DNA from 4 places in the Streptomyces sp. NPDC058086 genome. Region 4 is predicted to be linked to each of the others. Evidence: riboswitches for the same ligand, from Rfam matches in the RefSeq annotation. Region 4 holds a riboswitch; each other region holds the start of a gene.

The links. Region 4 has a riboswitch for cobalamin ahead of metE (5-methyltetrahydropteroyltriglutamate--homocysteine S-methyltransferase). Riboswitches for the same ligand answer to the same signal wherever they lie in the genome.
Region 1: linked by a shared signal. The riboswitch ahead of ACFVWD_RS32085 (ABC transporter ATP-binding protein) and the one ahead of metE (5-methyltetrahydropteroyltriglutamate--homocysteine S-methyltransferase) in region 4 are both predicted to bind cobalamin.
Region 2: linked by a shared signal. The riboswitch ahead of ACFVWD_RS15050 (prenyltransferase/squalene oxidase repeat-containing protein) and the one ahead of metE (5-methyltetrahydropteroyltriglutamate--homocysteine S-methyltransferase) in region 4 are both predicted to bind cobalamin.
Region 3: linked by a shared signal. The riboswitch ahead of ACFVWD_RS16285 (CbtB-domain containing protein) and the one ahead of metE (5-methyltetrahydropteroyltriglutamate--homocysteine S-methyltransferase) in region 4 are both predicted to bind cobalamin.

The regions. Positions count from the first base shown of each region.
Region 1 is NZ_JBHVST010000050.1:21,310-26,405, reverse strand. Features, by position in the region: gene ACFVWD_RS32090 (cytochrome P450) at 1-772, opposite strand, end outside; cobalamin riboswitch at 852-1,036, shown strand; gene ACFVWD_RS32085 (ABC transporter ATP-binding protein) at 1,227-2,030, shown strand; gene ACFVWD_RS32080 (methylmalonyl-CoA mutase family protein) at 2,204-4,009, shown strand; gene scpA (methylmalonyl-CoA mutase) at 4,018-5,096, shown strand, end outside.
Region 2 is NZ_JBHVST010000016.1:6,334-11,429, forward strand. Features, by position in the region: gene ACFVWD_RS15040 (CbiQ family ECF transporter T component) at 1-953, opposite strand, end outside; gene ACFVWD_RS15045 (SCO2322 family protein) at 969-1,646, opposite strand; gene ACFVWD_RS15050 (prenyltransferase/squalene oxidase repeat-containing protein) at 1,643-2,884, opposite strand; cobalamin riboswitch at 2,996-3,134, opposite strand; gene ACFVWD_RS15055 (phosphotransferase family protein) at 3,183-3,851, shown strand; gene ACFVWD_RS15060 (serine hydrolase domain-containing protein) at 3,845-5,035, opposite strand.
Region 3 is NZ_JBHVST010000017.1:104,925-110,020, forward strand. Features, by position in the region: gene ACFVWD_RS16270 (VOC family protein) at 1-28, shown strand, start outside; gene ACFVWD_RS16275 (hypothetical protein) at 104-1,006, opposite strand; gene ACFVWD_RS16280 (CbtA family protein) at 1,670-2,422, opposite strand; gene ACFVWD_RS16285 (CbtB-domain containing protein) at 2,446-2,667, opposite strand; cobalamin riboswitch at 2,702-2,850, opposite strand; gene ACFVWD_RS16290 (MFS transporter) at 2,971-4,281, opposite strand; gene ACFVWD_RS16295 (phytanoyl-CoA dioxygenase family protein) at 4,405-5,096, shown strand, end outside.
Region 4 is NZ_JBHVST010000022.1:65,212-70,307, forward strand. Features, by position in the region: gene metE (5-methyltetrahydropteroyltriglutamate--homocysteine S-methyltransferase) at 1-2,317, opposite strand, end outside; cobalamin riboswitch at 2,481-2,704, opposite strand; partial or broken gene ACFVWD_RS19445 (3-hydroxyacyl-CoA dehydrogenase NAD-binding domain-containing protein) at 2,805-3,030, opposite strand; partial or broken gene ACFVWD_RS19450 (isocitrate lyase) at 3,260-3,959, opposite strand; partial or broken gene ACFVWD_RS19455 (RidA family protein) at 3,961-4,098, shown strand; gene ACFVWD_RS19460 (hypothetical protein) at 4,234-4,596, shown strand; gene rocD (ornithine--oxo-acid transaminase) at 4,743-5,096, opposite strand, start outside.

The DNA.
Region 1 (5,096 bases), on a different contig from region 4:
CGACGTCGTCGCGGACAAGGGCGAGTTGGCTGGGGTGTCGCAGCAGGTGCAGCAGCGCGTTGGTGATCATCGCCTCGGTGGTCTCTATCCCTCCGAACATCAGCACCGCGGCGTTGGACGCCACTTCTGGCAGCGCCAGCCGCTCGGCGGCGGCGCCCAGGAGCGAAGTCGCGCCCCCATCGGCGACGGTGGCTTCGACAGCGGCCCGTAGCCGCGCGTACGCCTCGGCGCCCGCGGGTGCCGCCTCGTGTCCGGCGGTGATGTCCGAGACCGACCGCACGATGGAGTCGTACCAGGAGAGCACCGTGTCCGCGGTGGTGCCGACCAGTCCGAGCGCCTCGGTCACGACGGCGACGGCGAGCGGGCCGGCGAAGGCACGTCGCAGTTCGACGGCGCCCGCCGGTTCCAGCGCGGTGATGAGCCGGTCGGTCTCCCGCTCGATGAACGAGGCGAAGCCGTCGCGTACTTCCCTGGGCCGGAAGGGAGCGGAGAAGGGCTCACGGTGGCGTGCGTGCTCGTCACCGTCCAGGGACAGCATGCTCGGGCCGACGACCTGTGCGGTGGAGAACCGGGGGTCGTCGACGGTGAAGGTCACGGGGTCCCGCATCACGCTCAGCGCGAGATCGCGACGGGTCACCAGCCAGCCGTCCAGCTCGGGCAGCCAGGAAACGGGCTCATGCGCACGGAGCCGGGCCAGTCGCGGATGCGGATCCGCGGCGAGTTCGGCGAGCGTGGTCGCGGCACCGAGCGGGAAGGAGCCGACGGCGCTCATCGCAAGCCTTGGCCGGGCACGGGGAATTGGATCACAGCCAAGGCTAACAATCGTGCTGAAGGCGAGGCCGATGGGGGCGCGATAATTTACCGAGGCCAGTCAAGGGAATCCGGTGTGAATCCGGAGCTGACGCGCAGCGGTAAGGGTGACGGGCCGGGGCAACACGAAGCCACTGGACGGCGGTCTTACGTGACCGGAGTCCGGGAAGGCGCCTCGTCCGGGCGATCCCGAGTCCGAAGAGCTGCTGGCGGACCGTACGAACGGGCCCCGCGCCTGGGCCCTCGGCGCCAGAGGATGTCCCGTGCCCGTTGCGCGCCCAGCCCGCCGCTGTGCCCTGCTCCTGTCCGGGGCCCTGTTGCTGACCGCTTGTGGCGGCGGCTCGTCCGCCGACGGGAGCAAGTCGCCGAAATCCACCGCTGCGGTGTCGCTCGACAACTGCGGCCGGAAGGTCGCGATCGCCTCCGCGCCGAAGCGGGCCGCGCTCGGTGCCGACCGTGTCTCCCGCACCGTCGCCGGGCGGCTGATCCTGGGCGGCGTCGATCTGACGTCCCTTCCTGGATCCATCACGGGTCTGCTCGGCCCCAACGGCTCCGGCAAGTCCACCCTGCTGCGTCTGCTCGCAGGTGTCCTCACTCCCGCCTCCGGCGTCGTCACCCTCGACGGGCATCCGCTCGGCGACCTCGGCCGCCGGGCCGTCGCCCGGCGCGTCGCCGTCGTCGAACAGCAGGTCGACACCCTGGACGACCTGACCGTGCTCGACGTCGTACGTCTTGGCCGCATCCCTCACCGACGCGCCTGGTCGCCCTCGACTCCGGCCGATGAGAGGGCCGTTCGCACCGCGCTGGAGCGTACGGACCTGACCGACAAGGCCGACCGCTCCTGGCACACGCTCTCGGGCGGCGAACGCCGGCGCGTCCAGATCGCCCGCGCGCTCGCCCAGGAACCACGCGAACTCCTTCTCGACGAACCCACCAACCACCTCGACATCCAGCAGCAGCTCGACCTGCTGGCCCTGATCGCGGAACTTCGCGTCACCAGCGTTGCCGCCCTGCACGACCTCAACCTCGCGGCCATGTACTGCGACCGGATCGTCGTCCTCGGGCAGGGCCGGGTCGTCGCCTGCGGCACCCCGGCGAAGACGCTCACCGAGGCCCTGATCGCCGACGTCTACGGCGTACGAGCCACCGTCACGGTCACGAGCGAAGGCACGGGCGACCGCCCCCACGTACGGTTTCCGGGAACACTCCCCGGCCGCTGAGACCATCAGGGCAGCGCAGGTCGTCCTCCTCGCTCCACGGCACCCGGCACTGTCCGCGATCCATGTGATGCCGTAGTACGAACACGGCCTGTTGATCAAGACCACCCCTGGGAGGTCAAGGTCACAGCCGCGTCCTCTGCTGCTCACCTGCGGATCTGGCCTAACATCCGAGCATGACGGTCCTGCCTGACGACGGGCTCTCGCTGGCCGCCGAGTTCCCTGACGCGACCCATGAGCAGTGGCAACGCCTGGTTGAAGGCGTCCTGCGAAAGTCGGGCAAGGAAGTCTCGGGCGCAGCAGCGGAAGACGCCCTGTCCACCACGCTGGAGGACGGGCTTCGCGCCCGGCCCCTGTACACCGCGGACGACTCCGCGCCCGATCCCGGCCTGCCCGGTTTCGCTCCCTTCGTACGGGGCGGGCGCCCCGAGGGCAACACCCTCGGCGGCTGGGACGTACGCCAGCAGCACACGGCCGCCGACGGGGCGGCAGTCCTCGCGGACCTGGAGAACGGCGTCACCTCGCTCTGGCTGGTCGCCGGTGCGGGCGGCATCGCGGTGTCCTCGCTCGACCGCGTCCTCGACGGCGTCTATCTCGATCTGGCGCCCGTCGTCCTCGACGCGGGACGTGAAGTCGAGCCCGCCGCACGCGAGTTGCTACGGCTCTACCAGGAGCGCGGGGTCGCCAAGGAGGCGGCGCGCGGCAACCTGGGAGCCGACCCGCTGGGCCACGAGGCCCGTACCGGAGACGGCGGGTTCGACTTCGCGCCCGTCGCCGCTCTCGCGGGGCTGTGCGCCGAGGAGTACCCGGGGCTGCGGGCGCTGACCGTGGACGCGCTGCCGTACCACGAGGCCGGCGGCTCGGCCGCGCAGGAGCTGGGCGCCTCGCTGGCGACCGGTGTCGCCTATCTGCGGCAGTTGACCGAGGCCGGGCTGAGTGTCGAACAGTCCTGTGGGCAGCTGGAGTTCCGGTACGCGGCCACCGCCGACCAGTTCCTGACCATCGCCAAGTTGCGGGCGGCGCGCCGGCTCTGGGCGCGGGTGACCGAGGTCTGCGGGGCCCCGGCCGGGCAGGTGCAGCACGCGGTGACCTCGCCGGTGATGATGTCCCGCCGCGACCCGTGGGTGAACATGCTGCGCACGACGGTCGCCACGCTGGCCGCCGGGGTGGGCGGCGCCGACGCCGTCACCGTGCTGCCCTTCGACCACGCGCTCGGCCTGCCGGACGCGTTCGCCCGGCGGATCGCCCGCAACACCTCGACGATCCTGGTCGAGGAGTCACATCTGTCCCGGGTGATCGATCCGGCGGGCGGCTCCTGGTACGTGGAGCGGCTCACGGACGAACTCGCCCACGCGGGCTGGGAGTTCTTCCAGCGGATCGAGGGGGAGGGTGGCCAGGCGGCGGCCCTGCGCTCCGGCCGGCTCGGCCAGGACCTCGCCCACACCTGGGAGGCGCGCAGCGCGAAGCTCGCCAAGCGGCGCGAACCCGTCACCGGGGTCAGCGAGTTCCCGAACCTCGCCGAGCGCCTCGTAGAACGCGCAGCCGCCCCCGTTCCGCCGTCCGGCGGGCTGCCGCGGGTGCGGCGCGACGAGGCGTTCGAAGCGCTGCGGGCCCGCTCCGACGCCCACCTGGCGGCGACCGGTTCCCGGCCGCGGATCTTCCTGGCCGCCCTCGGCCCGGCCGCCGCGCACACCGCCCGCCTCACCTTCGCCTCGAACCTGTTCCAGGCGGGTGGCATCGAGCCCGTCACCGAGGGCGCCTTCGAGGACAGCGGTGCCACCGAGGTCTGTCTGTGCTCCAGCGACACGCTGTACGAGGAGCGGGCCGCGGAGGTCGCCGGGGCGCTGAAGGCGACGGGCGCCGGGCATGTGTTCCTCGCGGGCCGTCCCGGGCAGTATCCGGATGTCGATGCCTATGTCTTCGCGGGGTGCGACGCCGTCGCCGTGCTCTCCGCCACCCTCGACCGTATGGGAGTGTCCTGATGGCAGCGATGGGAATCCCCGACTTCTCCGGGATCGGGCTGGGGGTCCCGAAGGCCGACGGCGGGAGCGACGAGTGGCGCGGCGCCGTCAAGAAGGCCACGGGCGGGGCCGATCTCCTGTGGGAGACCCCGGAGGGCATCGCGGTCGAGCCGCTGTACACCGGGCAGGACCTGGAGGGCCTGGACTTCCTCGGCACCTACCCGGGCATCGCCCCGTATCTGCGCGGCCCGTACCCGACGATGTACGTCAACCAGCCCTGGACGATCCGTCAGTACGCGGGCTTCTCCACGGCCGAGGAGTCCAACGCCTTCTACCGGCGGAATCTCGCGGCCGGACAGAAGGGCCTGTCCGTCGCCTTCGACCTGCCCACCCACCGCGGCTACGACAGCGACCACCCGCGGGTGACCGGTGACGTCGGCATGGCGGGCGTGGCGATCGACTCGATCTACGACATGCGGCAGCTCTTCGACGGCATCCCGCTGGACAAGATGACCGTGTCGATGACGATGAACGGCGCCGTGCTGCCGGTGCTCGCGCTTTACATCGTGGCGGCGGAGGAACAAGGCGTACCGCCCGAGAAGTTGGCCGGGACCATCCAGAACGACATCCTCAAGGAGTTCATGGTCCGCAACACCTACATCTATCCGCCGAAGCCGTCGATGCGGATCATCTCCGACATCTTCGCCTTCACCTCGCAGCGGATGCCGCGCTACAACTCCATCTCCATCTCCGGCTACCACATCCAGGAGGCTGGTGCGACGGCCGACCTGGAGCTGGCGTACACGCTGGCCGACGGGGTGGAGTACATCCGGGCGGGACGGGCGGCGGGGATGGACGTGGACGCGTTCGCGCCCCGGCTCTCCTTCTTCTGGGCGATCGGCATGAACTTCTTCATGGAGATCGCCAAGATGCGGGCCGCCCGGCTGCTGTGGGCGAAGCTGGTCAGGCAGTTCGACCCGCAGAACGCCAAGTCCCTTTCCCTGCGCACCCATTCGCAGACCTCCGGCTGGTCACTGACCGCGCAGGACGTGTTCAACAACGTGACGCGTACGTGTGTGGAGGCGATGGCGGCGACGCAGGGCCACAC
Region 2 (5,096 bases), on a different contig from region 4:
GAGACGATCAGTCCGGTGGCGACCGCGGCTCCGGAACCCGCCACCAGCCAGGCCCGTACGCCCCACACGTCCGGGCGGTAGCGCGTACGGACCGAGCGGCGCCCGCCCAGCCACAGCCCGCCGAGCGCCGCGGCCACTCCGGCGAGCAGCACGGGCAGGCCGTAGGTGCCGCCCTCGGCGGTCAGCACTCCGTACGTGCCCGCGCAGACGCCGAGCAGACCGCCCAGCGTCAAGGCGGTGGTCGTACGGCGGACGGCGGGCGGTACCTCGGCGGTGCGGCCGTAGCCGCGGGCGTCCATCGCCGCCGCGAGGGCGACCGAACGCTCCAACGCGCCCTCCAGGACGGGGAGTCCGACATGCAGCAGGCCGCGCAGACCACGGTCGGGGCGGCCGCGCAGACGGCGGGCGGCGCGCAGTCGCCGGCCGTCCGCGATCAGGTTCGGCGCGAACGTCAGCGCGACGACCACCGCGACGCCCGCCTCGTACAGGGCGCCCGGGAGTGACTTCAGCAGCCGTGCCGGGTTCGCGAGGGCGTTCGCCGCGCCGACGCAGATGAGGAGGGTGGCCAGTTTCAGGCCGTCGTACAGCGCGAACAGCAGGCCCTCGGCGGTGACCCGGCCGCCGATACGGATGCCCTGGGCCCAGTGGGGGAGGGGGAGTTCGGGGAGGGTGACGAGGAGGTGGGTGCCGGGGATGGGGGAGCCGAGGAAGACGGCGAACGCCAGCCGGATGCCGAGGACGGCGATGCCGAGTCTGACGAACGCGGTGTAGGAGCGGGCCCAGGGGGCGTCGGTCCGGCGGGCGGCCACCACATAGCCGGCCACGGCTATGAGGAGGGCGAGCAGGAGGGGGTTGGTGGTGCGGGAGGCGGCGGTTCCCAGGCCCAGGGCCCAGATCCACCAGGCTCCTGGGGGGAGGGCGTTGGAACGGTGTGCCTTCGGCGCGCGTGTCATCGTCGGTCGCCGTACTCAGGGCCGGCGGCGGCGGGTCTGCCAGACCGCCGCCCCGCCGAGAGCGGCGACCGCGACGACTCCCGCGAGCAGGCCGAGCGACGGGCCGTGCCGGTCCGGCTCGGACTTGGCGTCGGCCTTGGCGTTGGCTTTCGAGGTGGCTTTCGCGGTGGTGGAAGGCGCGGTGTGTGACGTCGCGACCTGGTCGCCGCAGCCTGTTCCGGGGTAGCCCGCGATGGCGCACAGGAGGGCGTTGGTGTCGTACCGGAGGGGCTTGGCGACCGTCGCGAGCGCCTCGGCCGTGGTCGCGTCGGCGGGGACGCGGGCACAGACCGTCCGCGGTGCGGGCGGCGTCTCGCCGCCCGGGGCGTCCGCGGTCGTGCCGGAGTCGATGACGAGGGCCACCCGCTTGTGGCCCGCCCGGGCGGGCGTCTTCGCGCAGATGGACGCGAAGTCGGCGTCGCCGCGCGGCTTGGAGGCGTCCTGCGAGTCCGCGCTCACCGCGAAACGGAAGCCCTGCACGTCGCCGTCGGACGGCCGCGCGGTCGACGGGCCCTGCGTCGCGTACGTCCACTTCCCGCCGGTCAGGTCCCAGAACGACCAGTAGCGGTAGCCGACGGCCTGGGCCTGTCCCGCGCCGCCGAGTACGAGCAGGAGCAGGGACAGGACCAGTGCGCACGTCCGACGGCGGCTCACGGCTGCTGCTTCTTGTTCCGGGCGCTGATCAGGAAGCCGATGCCGATGCCGCCGACGAGACCGACGCCGATGATCCACCAGACGCTGACGCCGCTGTCGTCCTTCTTCTTCGCGGCTTCCGCGGCGGACGCGGATGCGGAGGCCGTGGGCTCGGCCGGGAGGGACGCGGGCGCGGGGCCGGTGGCGTTGAGCTGCTTGACGAGGTCCCGGCCACCGAAGTCGCGCGGGTCGAACGTCGCCGCGTCGGCGGCGAGGACGAGCTGCGCGTACGCGGCGGGTCCGGACTGCTCGGCCCACTGCGCGGAGTGGGCCTCCAGCCAGCGCAACGCGTCGGCCGCCTTGTCGCCGTGCCCGGCGGTCGCGAGCGCGACGACCGCGTCCGCCGTGTTGCCGTAGTCCGGCTGGTCCTTGGCGCCGGGCATCGTCGACGTGAGGTGCTGGTCCTTGGCGAGCGCCTTGACGAGGTACGCGGCGCCGTTCCGGGCCGCCTGTTCGGCGCCGGTGGCGGCTTTGCAGGAGAGGGGGTCGGCCACGGGCTTCAGGGGCTCACCGGCGAGGCCCTTGCCCAGGGCTCCGACCACGGCCGCCGCCGTCGCGTCCGCGTTGGCCGCGAGCTTGCCCTTCTTGTCCGGCTGGTAGGCGAACGCGCCCCCGTCGGCCCCGCCGCACGGGATCGACAGCTTCACGAGGGCGTCGTACGGCGACTTGCCGTCCTTGGAGACGTCCGCCGGCTTCTTGCCCACCGCCGCCAGCGCCCCGATCACCACGGACGTGGAGTTCGCGTCGCTCGCGCCGCCCGCCGTGTAGCCCCAGCCGCCGTCCTTGTTCTGTACGGACTTCAGCCATGCGACGGCCTTGCCCGTCTCGCCGCCGTGGCCGCCGAGCGCGGCGAGGGCCTGCACGGCCGCCGAGGTGCTGTTGGTGTCGACCATCGTCTTGGCGTCGCACTTCGCCGACGCGTCGGCGCGGTACGCCGCGAACGCCCCGTTCGCGCACTGCTGCCCGGCCAGCCAGTCGACGGCCTTCGCCGCGGGCTTCACACCGACGGTGTGCTGGGCGAGCAGCGCGAGGGACTGCCGCCAGACACCGTCGTAGGTGGGGTCGGTGGTGCCGTAGAGGCCGGAGGGTATCGCCGGGGCAGGCGAAGGCGAGGCGCCTTCGGCCACGGCGGCCGGGGCCAGGGCCGTACCGATCACTACGGTGGCGGCCAGTACCGCGGCGCTGCGGCGAACAATCATGACTCTCCCTGCGGGAGCCGGGCAGCACCGGGCGCAGGCTTGGCCCCGAGCGGCTCCGGCCCCGTGTCCCTCGACGGTGCCGGCCACCGGCGGGCTGCCGGTGGCACGAGCCGGTCACGTCCCGGACGAGGCGATCCGGCTCACCACCCTGCGGCTTCGCGCGGGCGGTTCACGGTTGCGGGTCAGCGCCGGAATTGCACCGGCTTCTCCGCGTACGGGTGTGATGACGACCTGCTTACTGTACCGGCCCGTAGGAATCGCCTGAGGAGTGGCTGTGACGGTGGATAGGTTCGGCGGCATGGGGACGGGGAGACTGATCGGTTCGGGGCGTTCGGCGGATGTCTTCGAGGTGGAGGGGGAGCGGGGCTGGGTGGTGCGCCGGGATCGGGACGGGTGGGGGGACGCGGCGGCCGAGGCGGCGGTGATGGAGTACGTGCGGGGGCACGGATATCCGGTGCCTGCCGTGCGGGCGGCGAGCCGGACCGAGATGGTGATGGAGCGGCTTTCGGGGCCGACCATGCTGGCGGCGTTCGAGGCGGGGGAGATCGGCGCGCGGGAGGGCGGTGGCGTGCTTGCCGGGCTGCTGCGCGCGCTGCACGCCGTGCCCGGCCGGGGCTCCGGTGACTCAGGCGTCCGCGTACTGCACCTGGATCTGCACCCGGACAACGTGATGCTCACCCCGGACGGCCCGAAGGTCATCGACTGGTCCAACGCCGAGGACGGGCCGCCCGGTCTGGACTGGGGCATGTCCGCCGTGATCCTCGCCCAGGTCGCCGTCGGCGCTGAGGTCCACGCGGAGCTGGCCCGCGAGACGCTGGTCGCGATGCTCGACGGGAACGCGGACCGGGTGACGCGGGAGGGGCTTGTGGAGGCGCGGGTGCGCCGGGCCGCCAATCCGACCATGAGCGCACATGAGGTCCGACTCCTCGCGGATGCCGAGGAGTTGATCCGGACGCTGCTTCACTGAGCGGTGCGGCGCCAGAAGTCGCGCATCAGCGGGGTCGGCGTCGGGTTCTCCATGGCCACCTGGGTGAGGAGCAGGGTGACGGTGCCGGTGGCGGGGACGAGGTGGCCGGTGGTGCCGGTGCCGCCACTCCAGCCGTAGCGGCCCGGGACGTTCCAGGGGTCGGTGGGCGCGATGTCGACCTGGGCGCCGTAACCCCAGCCCTGGCCCTCCATGAAGAGCGCGCCGATCTCGCGCTGCGGCCGGGTGAGGTGGTTGGTGGTCATCTGCCGTACCGAGGCGCGGGAGAGGAGCCGGTGGCCCTCGGCCGTGGTGCCGCCCGCGAGGAGCAGCCGGGCGAAGGCCAGCCAGTCGTCGGCGGTCGAGACGAGTCCACCCCCGCCGGAGGGGAACGGCGGCACGCGGCTCCACTGACCGTCGGGCGCGTCGGCCAGTTCGAGACCATGGCCGTCGGGCGCGGTGCGGTAGGAGCTGGTGAAGCGGTCGCGCTTGGCGGCCGGTACCTCGAACGCCGTGTCGGTCATGCCGAGCGGCTCGAAGATCCGCTCGGCCAGGAACTCCGGCAGTGAACGGCCCGTGACCCGGGAGACCAGCACGCCCTGGAGGTCGGAGCAGGTGCCGTACAGCCAGGCCTCGCCCGGCTGGTACAGCAGCGGGATCCGGGACAGGTCCGCCAGCCATGCGTCCGGCGCCGGGAAGCCCTGCGGTTCGCGGCCGTCCTTCTGGACCTCGAACAGCGCCTGGACCTGCGGCAGTGTGAAGTCGGACGGGAAGCCCCAGCCCGCCCGGGAGGAGAGCAGGTCGGCGACGGTGAGGGGACGGGCGGCCGGGACCACGTCCTCGACCGGACTCGACGGGGTCCGTACGACCATCGGCTTCGCCAGCTCCGGGAGCCAGGTGTCGACCGGATCGTCCGACGCGATCTCCCCGTCCTCGATCAGCATCATCACCGCCGCCGCGGTGATCGGCTTGCTGATCGAGGCGATACGGAAGATCGAGTCCCTGGCCATCGGGGCGCTGCCCTCGACGTCGACGGTGCCGACGGCCCGGACCTCGACCGTGTCGCCGCGGGCCACCAGGCCCACGGCTCCGGGCACCTTGCCCTCGTCGACGTACGCCTTCAGGAGGTCGTGCAGGCCGCTCGCCGACCTGGGGTTCGGGTCCGGCTTCGGCAACGGGTTCGGCATCGGCTTCGGCATCGGTCGGCCTTTCTGGGGGGTGCTGCTTCGGTATCTACGACTCCCGTCG
Region 3 (5,096 bases), on a different contig from region 4:
GGACGCCGTCAGGAAGTTCCCTTCCTGACAGCGCGGGGGCGGAGCTGTCGGCCTCAGCTGTCAGGGCTGAGCCACGCCACGAAGGTGACCCCTCGTGCCGTGGTCATGAGCGGCGTGTGCGACGGGACGCGTACACCGCCCCGGCGCCGAGGGCGACCACCAGGGCCGCGCCGCCCGCGATGGTGCCGACCGGCGCGCTCGCACCCGTCTCCGCCAGCGGCGGCCCGCTGTCGCTGGGCGACGGCTTGGGGGTGGCGGGCGGCGTCGACTCCAGCGGGGGCACGTCCGGCGTCGTGGGAGGCGTGGTGGAGGGCTTGGGGCTGGTCGGAGGCGGGGTCGTCTCCTCGGCGGGAGGCTGTCCGCCCGCGGGAGTCGTGGGCGTGACCGGGGTGGCGGGAGTGGTCGGGGTCGACTCCGACGGCGTCGGGGTGGGCGAGTCCGACGGGCCGGGGGTGCACGGCTGTTCGCCTCCGTTCCACGCCGCTATGAGGTGGTAGGGGGTGACGACGTTGTCGGGCTCGTAGGGCACGGGGCCGTGCCCCTCCCCCGTCTTGCCGTCGTAGGTGACGTCATCGCCGTACAGGTCGATCTGGCCGTAGCAGTCCGGCGTCTTCACGGTCAGCTTCTGCCAGGTCCGCTTCGAGTCGTCCGTACCGGCGACGTCGTCGGCACTGAGGTAGACCGTCGCCTTGTCGACCAGGCTCTGGTGCCCGGAGACGTACCAGTTCGGCCCCTCGGTGGTGTATTCGGCGAGGGACACCGGGTACTTGCAGCCCTCTCCGACGGTCTGACCCGGGGCCAGCCGGACCTGGACGCTGCCGGGAACGGTGTCCCAGAGATGGAACCCGCCCTGCGAGGTCCAGTCGGCACCCACGACGTTTCCGTCCGCGCCGACGATGCGGTACTGGACCGTGGCGGACTCGCACGCCCCGGCGGTCGTGGCACTGGCCACCCCTGCGCCGAGCAAGGGCACGGCGGCGGTGGCGAATGCGGTTGCGGCGAGCACAGCCAGAGTTCTGGAGTGTTGCGAACGCGACAAGATGAGCCTCTGTGAAATCGAAAGTGTGGGAGGTGATTGCGCGCGAGTGACCGACGCGGACGGCAGATCTGGATGACCCGATGCAAGAACCAGCGCACGGACCAGCGGAAGAACCGACGGAAGAACCGGCGGAAGAACCGGCGGAAGGCATGCCGCCCAAGCCACTCGTGTCGCTTCGCTCACTTCAGACGCGGCGAAGCGAGCTGGATTCTTCCAACTTTTAACAACTCCCGTCAATCCTTCACTGGTTGCGCAGTTCCTCCACGGAACACACCCCGGCCGTACGGGACTTACGAGACCGGGTCCCGCACGGCCGCGACGGTTCAGGAAGCCAGGTCCCGGTGACGACGCAGCAGTTCCGCTATCGCGCAGCGCAAGCAGCCACCGTCGGGTGGCGATCAGTTGCTCGTACTCCGCCACCGTGAGGGCGACCGCCTCACGGCCGCCGAGGGTGATGCGGCGCGGCTGGGGTCGTCCGGCCACTCGGTTCCTCCGTTCCTCGCCCGGGTGGTGCCCACCCCATCGCTCGGTTCCGTCGGTCAGGTCCGTGATGCGCCGGCGTCGATGCCCGGAAAACGCGAGAGGGCCCCCGGATGGTTCCGTGGGCCCTCAATCGGGTGTCGGGTCATGTCAGCTGGGAACGGCGACCCGTCGGCTCGCGGCGGCCGTCACCGGCTTGGGATTCAGCAACCGCTCGGCCAACTCGCCGAAGACCAGGCCGAATCCGCCCCACAGGACGGTCTGGATGGCCAGCGCGGAGAGACGGAACCGCCACAGCAGAGTGGCGGGGAAGTCCTTCGGCACCTCGTTGATGACCGGCAGGAACGCGTACGCCAGACCGATCACGACGGCGAAGACGGCCACCGCGGCGACGGTGGCGTACCAGGTGCCGATCCTGGGTGCCAGCCGCTTGCCCAGGATGGTGGCGGCGATCGCGAGGAGCACGCTGAGCACCATCATCAGGAAGTACAGGGTGGTCCGCTTGCCGATGGTGTCGGGGTTGCCGACCGACGGCGGGTTGGCCGGGTACTTCAGGAACGGCACGACGTACACGGCCAGCAGCGCGCAGCCGGACAGCAGCAGTGCGGTCGCCCGCGGGCTGAAGCGGCCGACGCGGCCGAGCGCGAAGGAGAAGGCCAGCGCGGCGATACCGCCGAAGGCGACGCCGTAGACCAGGACGCCGGTGGCGAGACCGGCGGTGGACTGCAGGGAGCGGGAGACGATCTCCATCTCGTGCTCGTGCGAGTGGGCTTCCTCGAAGCTGATCGCGCTGTCGACGTTCGGCTCACCGAGGAAATAGGCGGCGACCAGGGCGAGCAGGCCGGCACCGAGGCCGGCCAGCATGCCCCGCACGAGCAGATTTCTTACCGTTGCGGAGTTCATGGCAGTGCTGGGGTTCCCCTCGGTCAGTGGCAGGGGAAGCCGAGAAGGTGGCGGGCGTCGTGCACCCACTCGTGGACGTCCGAGCCGGAGACGACGGAGGTGGCGCCCTGTTCGGCACCGACGAAGTACAGCAGGACGAGCATCAGGATGCCGAAGAAGACCGCCCACGGAGCTATCGCCTTGAGCGGCAGCGTGGCGGGAACGACGGGGGTGGTGGTTGTCGGCTGGGCGACGGTCTGCGCCATGGCAGAACCTCCTCGGGAGTTCGCGTCCCATCTCGGTGGTGCACTGGACGACGGCTACGGGTCTGACTCACGAGAGGTCCCAGCGGGCTGGAGCCTCTCGTTCACAGTGGCGCGACCGTGCCGGTTTCCCACCGGCTTCCGTCTTGCCGTCATCGATATCGCACCGACCGTACCGCGTGTCGGGTGCGGGGCCAAGACCGCGCCACCTGGCGTGATCTTCCTCTCCCACCAGGTGGCCGATCCCGAGTGAACAGCGGGTCAGCGGTGGCGGAACCCAGTTGAGTTCGGGCCCCGGCCCCGCTCTCAGACCGAGGGGGACCGGTCCGCGTCCTGGGACTCGGGCGTGTCCGTCGTACGACCGAGCTTCTGTGCCTCCTCCAGCGTGCGAGCCCCGCGGAGGGGGGAGAACGTGAGCCAGAAGGAGACGACGAGGTAGGAAACCCCGACGGCCCACAGGGCCGTACCGGGTGACAGGGCGTCGGCCAGGGCACCGCCGACGACAGCCCCCAGGGGCAGCGTGCCCAGGGCGACGAGGCGGTAGCTCGCGGTCACCGCGCCGATCTGGTGCTCCGGCGGAATGGCCTGCCGCAGGCTGACGGCGAACACGTTGAACAGTGCGACACCGAAGCCGTTCACCATCATGGCGACGGACGCGAGCACGGCGACGTACCCGCCGACCCGGCTGACGGCGGGTACGAGCAGCAGACCCACCGCGGCCAGCACCGCACCCAGGGCCAGCACACCGCCGACGGCCCAGCGTTGGGTGAGCCGGGTGGCGCAGAGCGAACCGATCAGGGCCCCCACACTGCCGATGCCGGTGATCACTCCCACCGTGGTGCCGCTCATGTCGAGATCACGGACGGCGAACACCAGGAAGACGGTCAGAAAGGCCTTCTCGTGCAGGTTCGACAGGCCGGCCTGAACGCACAGGTCCCGGATCGGGCGCAGGGACCATGTGTAGCGGAGCCCGGAGCCGATCGCCTTCAGCGCCGACTCACGAGGCTGTTCGGGGGCCTTGACGCCCCGCAGCAGCAGACCGCTCACGGCGGCACCGGCGGAGCACGCGGCGGCCACCGTCAGGGTCGGCGACACCCCCAACTGCCCGACCAGGAAGCCGGCCGCGGCGGGACCGGCGAGGGTGCTGACCGAATACGTCGCCTGGTGCAGGCCGTTGGCCGCGGCGATGGAGTTCAGCGGCAGGAGCCTGGGCAGCGTGGACTGGTAGGCGACTTCGTAGAAGACGGTGGCGACACCGATCACGGCGGCGGCGGTGACAAGTTGGCCGAAGTTCAGCCCGTCGGCCGCCTGGAACGCGGCGAGCACCGCCAGCGCCGCGCCCTGGGCGGCACTCGCGGTGACGAGGGTGCGGCGCGGCGGATACCGGTCGACCATGACGCCCGCGACCAGCGAGAGCACCACGACGGGGACGAACTGCACCGCCGACACGAGTCCCACTCCCGTGCCGTCGGCATGGAGGTGGGTGACCGCGATCAAGGGTAGGAGAAAACTGGTCAGCTGTCCGCCGAAATGCGCCGAGGTTTCTCCCAGCCAGATGTTGCGGAAGTCTTTGTTGTCTGCGATCAGGATTCGGATATCCCTGTCGAATATGGCCACCGCAACCCCCGGTCAAGTCTTCATGAAAAAAATCACGGCAACGCTAGCATGGCGCACTGCGGTCCGCTACCGTGCAAGTCGATGTCGCTGTTGCACCCCCTTTACGGTAACAGGAGTCGCGGAATGTACGACCATTCAGGACTTACCGCCGAGGAAGTCGAACTGCTCCCCTCCGAGGAAGATGTCCGGCTTTACTCGGAGCGTGGCTGGTATTTGTCCGAGAAGCTGCTCACCGACGCCGAAGTGGACACCCTGACCGAGGCGAGCGAGCGCTATTACGCTGGTCAGCGCGATCGGGCACTTCCAACGCGGCCGGACCGGCTGGCCGACTGGACCCCCGCCGACGGAGAAGTCCAGCGCAACAACGATTACATTCACTACCAGGACGAAACCATGGGGAAAATCTTACGGAAGCCCATCATCGGGGCGGTGGCCGCCCGCTTGGCACAGACGCCCGGAATACGCGTTTTCCAGGCCACGCTGATCTATAAGCCGCCCATCGCCGAGGAGAAGTCGAACATTGTCTCTTGGCACTTCGACAAGTATTTCTGGCCCACCTGCTCGTCGGACGAAATGCTCACCGCTTTCATTCCGTTCCACGACTGCGCCGAGGAGTCGGGCACGATCACCATGGTGAACGGAAGCCACCGCTGGCAGCATCGGCACGGCGCCGCCCGACCGGTCGGTGATCCTCGGGACGTGGGGCGCGACTATCTCCTGACCGGTGACGCGGAGCGAAACGGCGCCGTGGTCGAGAAGGTCCCGGTGCACATTCCCAAGGGACACATGACCTTCCACCACTGCCTCCTCTACCA
Region 4 (5,096 bases):
AGGACGCGGACAGCTCCGTGCGGACCGTCCGGGCCGCGGTGACCAGGTTCTCCAGCGAGGCGCGGGTCTCGGGCCAGGCGCGGGTCTTCAGGCCGCAGTCGGGGTTGACCCACAGCCGCTCGGCGGGGATGGCCTCAAGCCCCTTGCGCAGCAGCGCCGCCGCCTCGTCCGCGCCGGGTACACGCGGGGAGTGGATGTCGTACACGCCGGGTCCGGCCTCGCGCGGGTAGCCGTGTTCGGCGAGTTCGCGGGCGACCTGCATGTGGGAGCGGGCGGCCTCGAGGCTGATGACGTCGGCGTCGAGATCGTCGATGGCCTGGACGATGTCGCCGAACTCGGCGTAGCACATGTGGGTGTGGATCTGGGTGTCCGGGCGTACGCCCGCGGTGGTGAGGCGGAACGCCTCGGTGGCCCACGCCAGATACTCCGGACGGTCGCCGGCGCGCAGTGGCAGGGTCTCGCGCAGCGCGGGTTCGTCCACCTGGATGACCGAAGTCCCGGCCGCCTCAAGGTCGTTCACCTCGTCGCGCAGGGCGAGGGCGACCTGTCGGGCGGTGTCGGCGAGGGGCTGGTCGTCGCGGACGAAGGACCAGGCGAGCATGGTGACAGGGCCGGTGAGCATGCCCTTGACCGGCTTGGTGGTGAGGGACTGGGCGTACGTCGTCCAGCGCACGGTCATCGGTTCCGGGCGGGAGATGTCGCCGGCCAGGATCGGCGGGCGTACGCAACGGGTGCCGTAGGACTGGACCCAGCCGTGCTGTGTGGCGAGGCAGCCGGTGAGCTGTTCGGCGAAGTACTGGACCATGTCGTTGCGTTCGGCCTCGCCGTGCACGAGGACGTCGAGGCCGGTCTTCTCCTGGAAGGAGATCACTTCGCCGATCTCGGCCCTGATGCGCTCCTCGTACCCGGCGGCGTCGATCCGTCCCGCGCGCAAGTCGGCCCGCGCGGTGCGCAGTTCGGTGGTCTGGGGGAAGGAGCCGATGGTGGTGGTCGGCAGCAGGGGCAGACGCAGGTGGGTGCGCTGGGCGGCGGCCCGTTCGGGGTAGGGCTGGGAGCGGTGGGCGTCGGCGTCCGTGACGGCGGCGGTGCGGACGCGTACCGCCGGGTCGTGGGTGAGCGCCGAGCCGGCGCGGGAGGCCAGGTCGGCGCGGTTGGCGGCGAGTTCGGCCGCGATGGTGTCGGTGCCGCCCCCGAGGCCCTTGGCGAGGGTGACGATCTCGGCGGTCTTCTGGCGGGCGAAGGCGAGCCAGCGCAGGATCTGCGGCTCGATGTCGCGTTCGGCGGTGGCGTCGAGCGGGACGTGCAGCAGCGAGCAGGAGGCGGCCACGTCGACCCGGTCGGCGAGTCCGAGCAGGGTGCCGAGGGTGGTGAGGGACTTCTCCAGGTCGTTGACCCAGATGTTGCGCCCGTTGACGACACCGGCGATCAGACGCTTGCCGGGCAGTCCGCCCACGGCGGCGAGCGCGTCCAGGTTGGCGGCGGCGGCCTCGGTGAAGTCGAGTGCCAGGCCCTCCACCGGAGCCTTGGCGAGCACGGGCAGCGCGTCACCGAGCCGGTCGAAGTACGAGGCGGCCAACAGCTTCGGGCGCTCGGTGAGCCCTCCCAGGTCGCGGTAGGCGCGCGCGGCGGCGTTCAGCTCGGCGGGCGTACGGTCCTGGACCAGGGCCGGTTCGTCGAGTTGCACCCACTCGGCGCCGGCCGTGCGCAGGTCGGCGAGGACTTCGGCGTACACGGGCAGCAGTCGGTCGAGGAGCGTCAGCGGGTCGAAGTCCGCGGCGACGCCCGGCGCGGGCTTGGCGAGCAGCAGGTAGGTGACGGGGCCGACGAGAACGGGGCGGGCGGTGAGGCCGAGGGCGAGGGCTTGGCCCAACTCGGCGACCTGCTTGGCGGAGTCGGCCGTGAAGACGGTGTTCGGACCCAACTCGGGCACCAGGTAGTGGTAGTTGGTGTCGAACCACTTCGTCATCTCTAGCGGCGCCGCGTCCTGGGTGCCGCGCGCCATCGCGAAGTAGCCGTCCAACGCGTTGGCCTCGACGGCGGCGCGATGGCGTTCGGGGATCGCGCCGACCATGACGCTGGTGTCCAGGACGTGGTCGTAGTACGAGAAGTCGCCGGTGGGTACCTCGTGGATGCCGGCCTCGGCCAGCTGCCGCCAGTTGGTGCGGCACAGTTCGGTGGCGGTGGCCCGGAGGGCATCGGCGTCGACGCGGCCCTTCCAGTAGCCCTCGATCGCCTTCTTCAGCTCCCGGTTCTGGCCCTGGCGGGGGTAGCCGTACACGGTGGCCCGTGCTGCCGCGGCTGCGGACTTCGCTGTCACGGAAATCTCCTTCGCGAGATATCTCCCTGGGATCCCGGGACGGGAGGAGGGCGCGAAGGGGTGACGAACCGGACGGAAACAACCTGACGCGGCACTGCGCGGTCGTCCGTCCGATATGTACGCCGACCCGCCCACGAGGTCACCGGGATGTCCGCGCACGAGGGGTCGCGCGCGGGCAATGGGCAGGTCTTCGGACTCGCGGGCACGTCCTCCGTACGGAGGACACCTAGTGACCGTCGCTTCCCAGGTCCTGTTCACCGGACCCAGTGCGTATGACGGCGGTCGTTCCCACTCACCGCTGCGGGGCAGTCCCGGATTCCCACCGGGTTCCCTCTTGCGACGCATCCCGCCTGGCGGACGGGGCGAACCAGTTGCACAGACCAGCCTATGGGGCACTCACCCGGCGCGGCGGATCAGGTCCGGCATCCGGACGGTGAGCCGGGACACGCGGTCCGGGTCCCTCGGCCCGGGCGCCAGGATGCTCACGCACGGGGTTGAAGAAGTGCCAGGCCGAGGACGTGGTCGGCGCGGTGGGTCGCCATGCCGAGGCGCATGACGGGCAGGGAGGAGGTGTTGCTCGCCAGGACCGCGTCCGGAGCCTCGACGATCTTGTCCGGTGCGGTGAAGATCTCGGTCTTCGCCTCGGCTTTCTCCACGACGGCCTCGACGACGAGCTGCCGGTCGGCCAGGTCTTCGAGGCTGCCGGAGAAGGTCGACGTCCGGCGAAGGCGCCGGCGAGTCGGCCGACGAAGTCCAGGGCGGCGGGGGTGAGGATCTCGTCGTGGCGGTCGTCCGGTGCCGCGAGGACGCGGACGTGGCGGGTCGGTGCGCTGGTGGACATCAGGTTCTCCTGGTCGGGGGAGCGGAGCGGGAGCCGGGCGGGGACGGTCGCCCGGCTCCCGCTCGGTCAGGGGCCGGTACGCACGGGCGACCGCGGTCGGTCTAGTGGAACTGCTCCTCATCCGTGGACCCGGCCAGTGCGGTGGTGGAGGAGGCCGGGTTGACGGCGGTGGAGACGAGGTCGAAGTAGCCGGTACCGACCTCGCGTTGGTGCCTGACGGCGGTGAAGCCGTGCTTCTGCGCGGCGAACTCCCGCTCCTGGAGATCGACATAGGCGGTCATTTCCGTGATCGGCGTAGCGACGCGACAGGTCGAACATGCCGTGGTTGAGGGAGTGGAACCCGGCCAGCGTGATGAACTGGAAGCGATAGCCCATCGCCCCCAACTCCCGCTGGAACTTGGCGATCTGGTCGTCGTCCAGAGCGGCCTTCCAGTTGAAGGACGGCGAGCAGTTGTAGGCGAGCATCCGGCCCGGATACCGGGCGTGGACGGCCTCGGCGAACTCGCGGGCCTGTGCCAGGTCGGGAGTGCCGGTCTCGACCCAGATCAGGTCGGCGTACGGGGCGTAGGCGAGGCCGCGGGCGATGACCGGCGCCATCCCGCCCCGCACGCGGTAGAAGCCCTCCGGCATGCGCTCGCCGGTGACGAACTCGGCGTCGCGCTCATCCACATCGCTGGTGAGCAGAGTGGCGGCCAGCGCGTCGGTGCGCGCGATGACGAGTGTCGGCACGTCGGCGATGTCGGCCGCGAGCCGGACCGCGTTGAGGGTGCGGATGTGCTGCGAGGTGGGCACGAGGACCTTGCTGTTCCTGGAGGGAGTCGCCCGGGCCTCCGCAGAGCTGGGGATCACCCCGATGGCGCCGGGCACGCTGATCGGCGTGGCGGCACTGGACGTCCCGGACCATCTGGTGGAGGTCGAAGCCACCGCGGTCATCGACTGATCAGCCCCTGAACAGCGCCGTATGCTCCATATGGATGGCGGAATCGAGGTTCTGCGGCTGCCGGCCGGCCGGATCCAGGCTCACCCGGTCCATAGCCGCACAAGGTCCGGGGCCGACCGGTCCAGGAGCGAAACCATGGAGAGGTTGCCCGTCATGACCGAGCCCGAGCTGTCTGCGTTGCGGGAACGCGCCGAGCGCGGCGATGCCTCCGCGACCGACGAGCTGATCGAACTCGCCACCGAACTCGGCGATCTGAACGAACTGCGCCGCCTCGCGGATGCGGGCAACCCCACCGCGACCGACGAGCTCATCCAACTCGCCGCAGAACAAGGCGACCTCGAAGAACTGCGCAGCCTCTCGGACCGCGGCAACGCCACGGCCACCGACCAGCTGATCGAACTCGCCACCGAGCAGGACAACATGGACGAGCTGCGACGCCTCGCCGACCGGGGCAACACGACAGCGGCCGAGCAACTCGCGGAGCTCACCGCCGAGTGATCGCCTGACTGCGCTCCTCAACGGGTCGATGGCAGAGCGGCGCGGGCGCCTGCCCGGTGTTCGGGGGCAGGCGCCCGTCGGCGGTGCGGCCGGGCGATGGGAGCGCGGCGTGCCCACCAAGGCGCCGGCAGCTGCCGGCGCCCGTGTCAGACCCCCTGTGTCAGCACCTTCTCCAAGGCGCCCAGGGCGGACTGGAGTTCCTCGCCGGTGATGGTCAGCGGCGGGGCCAGTCGGATCGTCGATCCGTGGGTGTCCTTGACCAGAACTCCCTCGCGCATCAGGCCCTCGCTGATCTCGCGCCCGGTGCCGATGGCCGGGTCGATGTCGACGCCCGCCCACAGCCCGCGGGAGCGGAAGCCCTCCACGCCCCGGCCCACGAGCGCCGTCAGACCGCCCCGCAGGACCACGCCCAACTCGGCCGCCCTGCTCTGGTATTCACCGGTCTCCAGGAGTCCGACGACCGCGGAGCCGACCGCCGCGGCCAGCGGATTGCCGCCGAA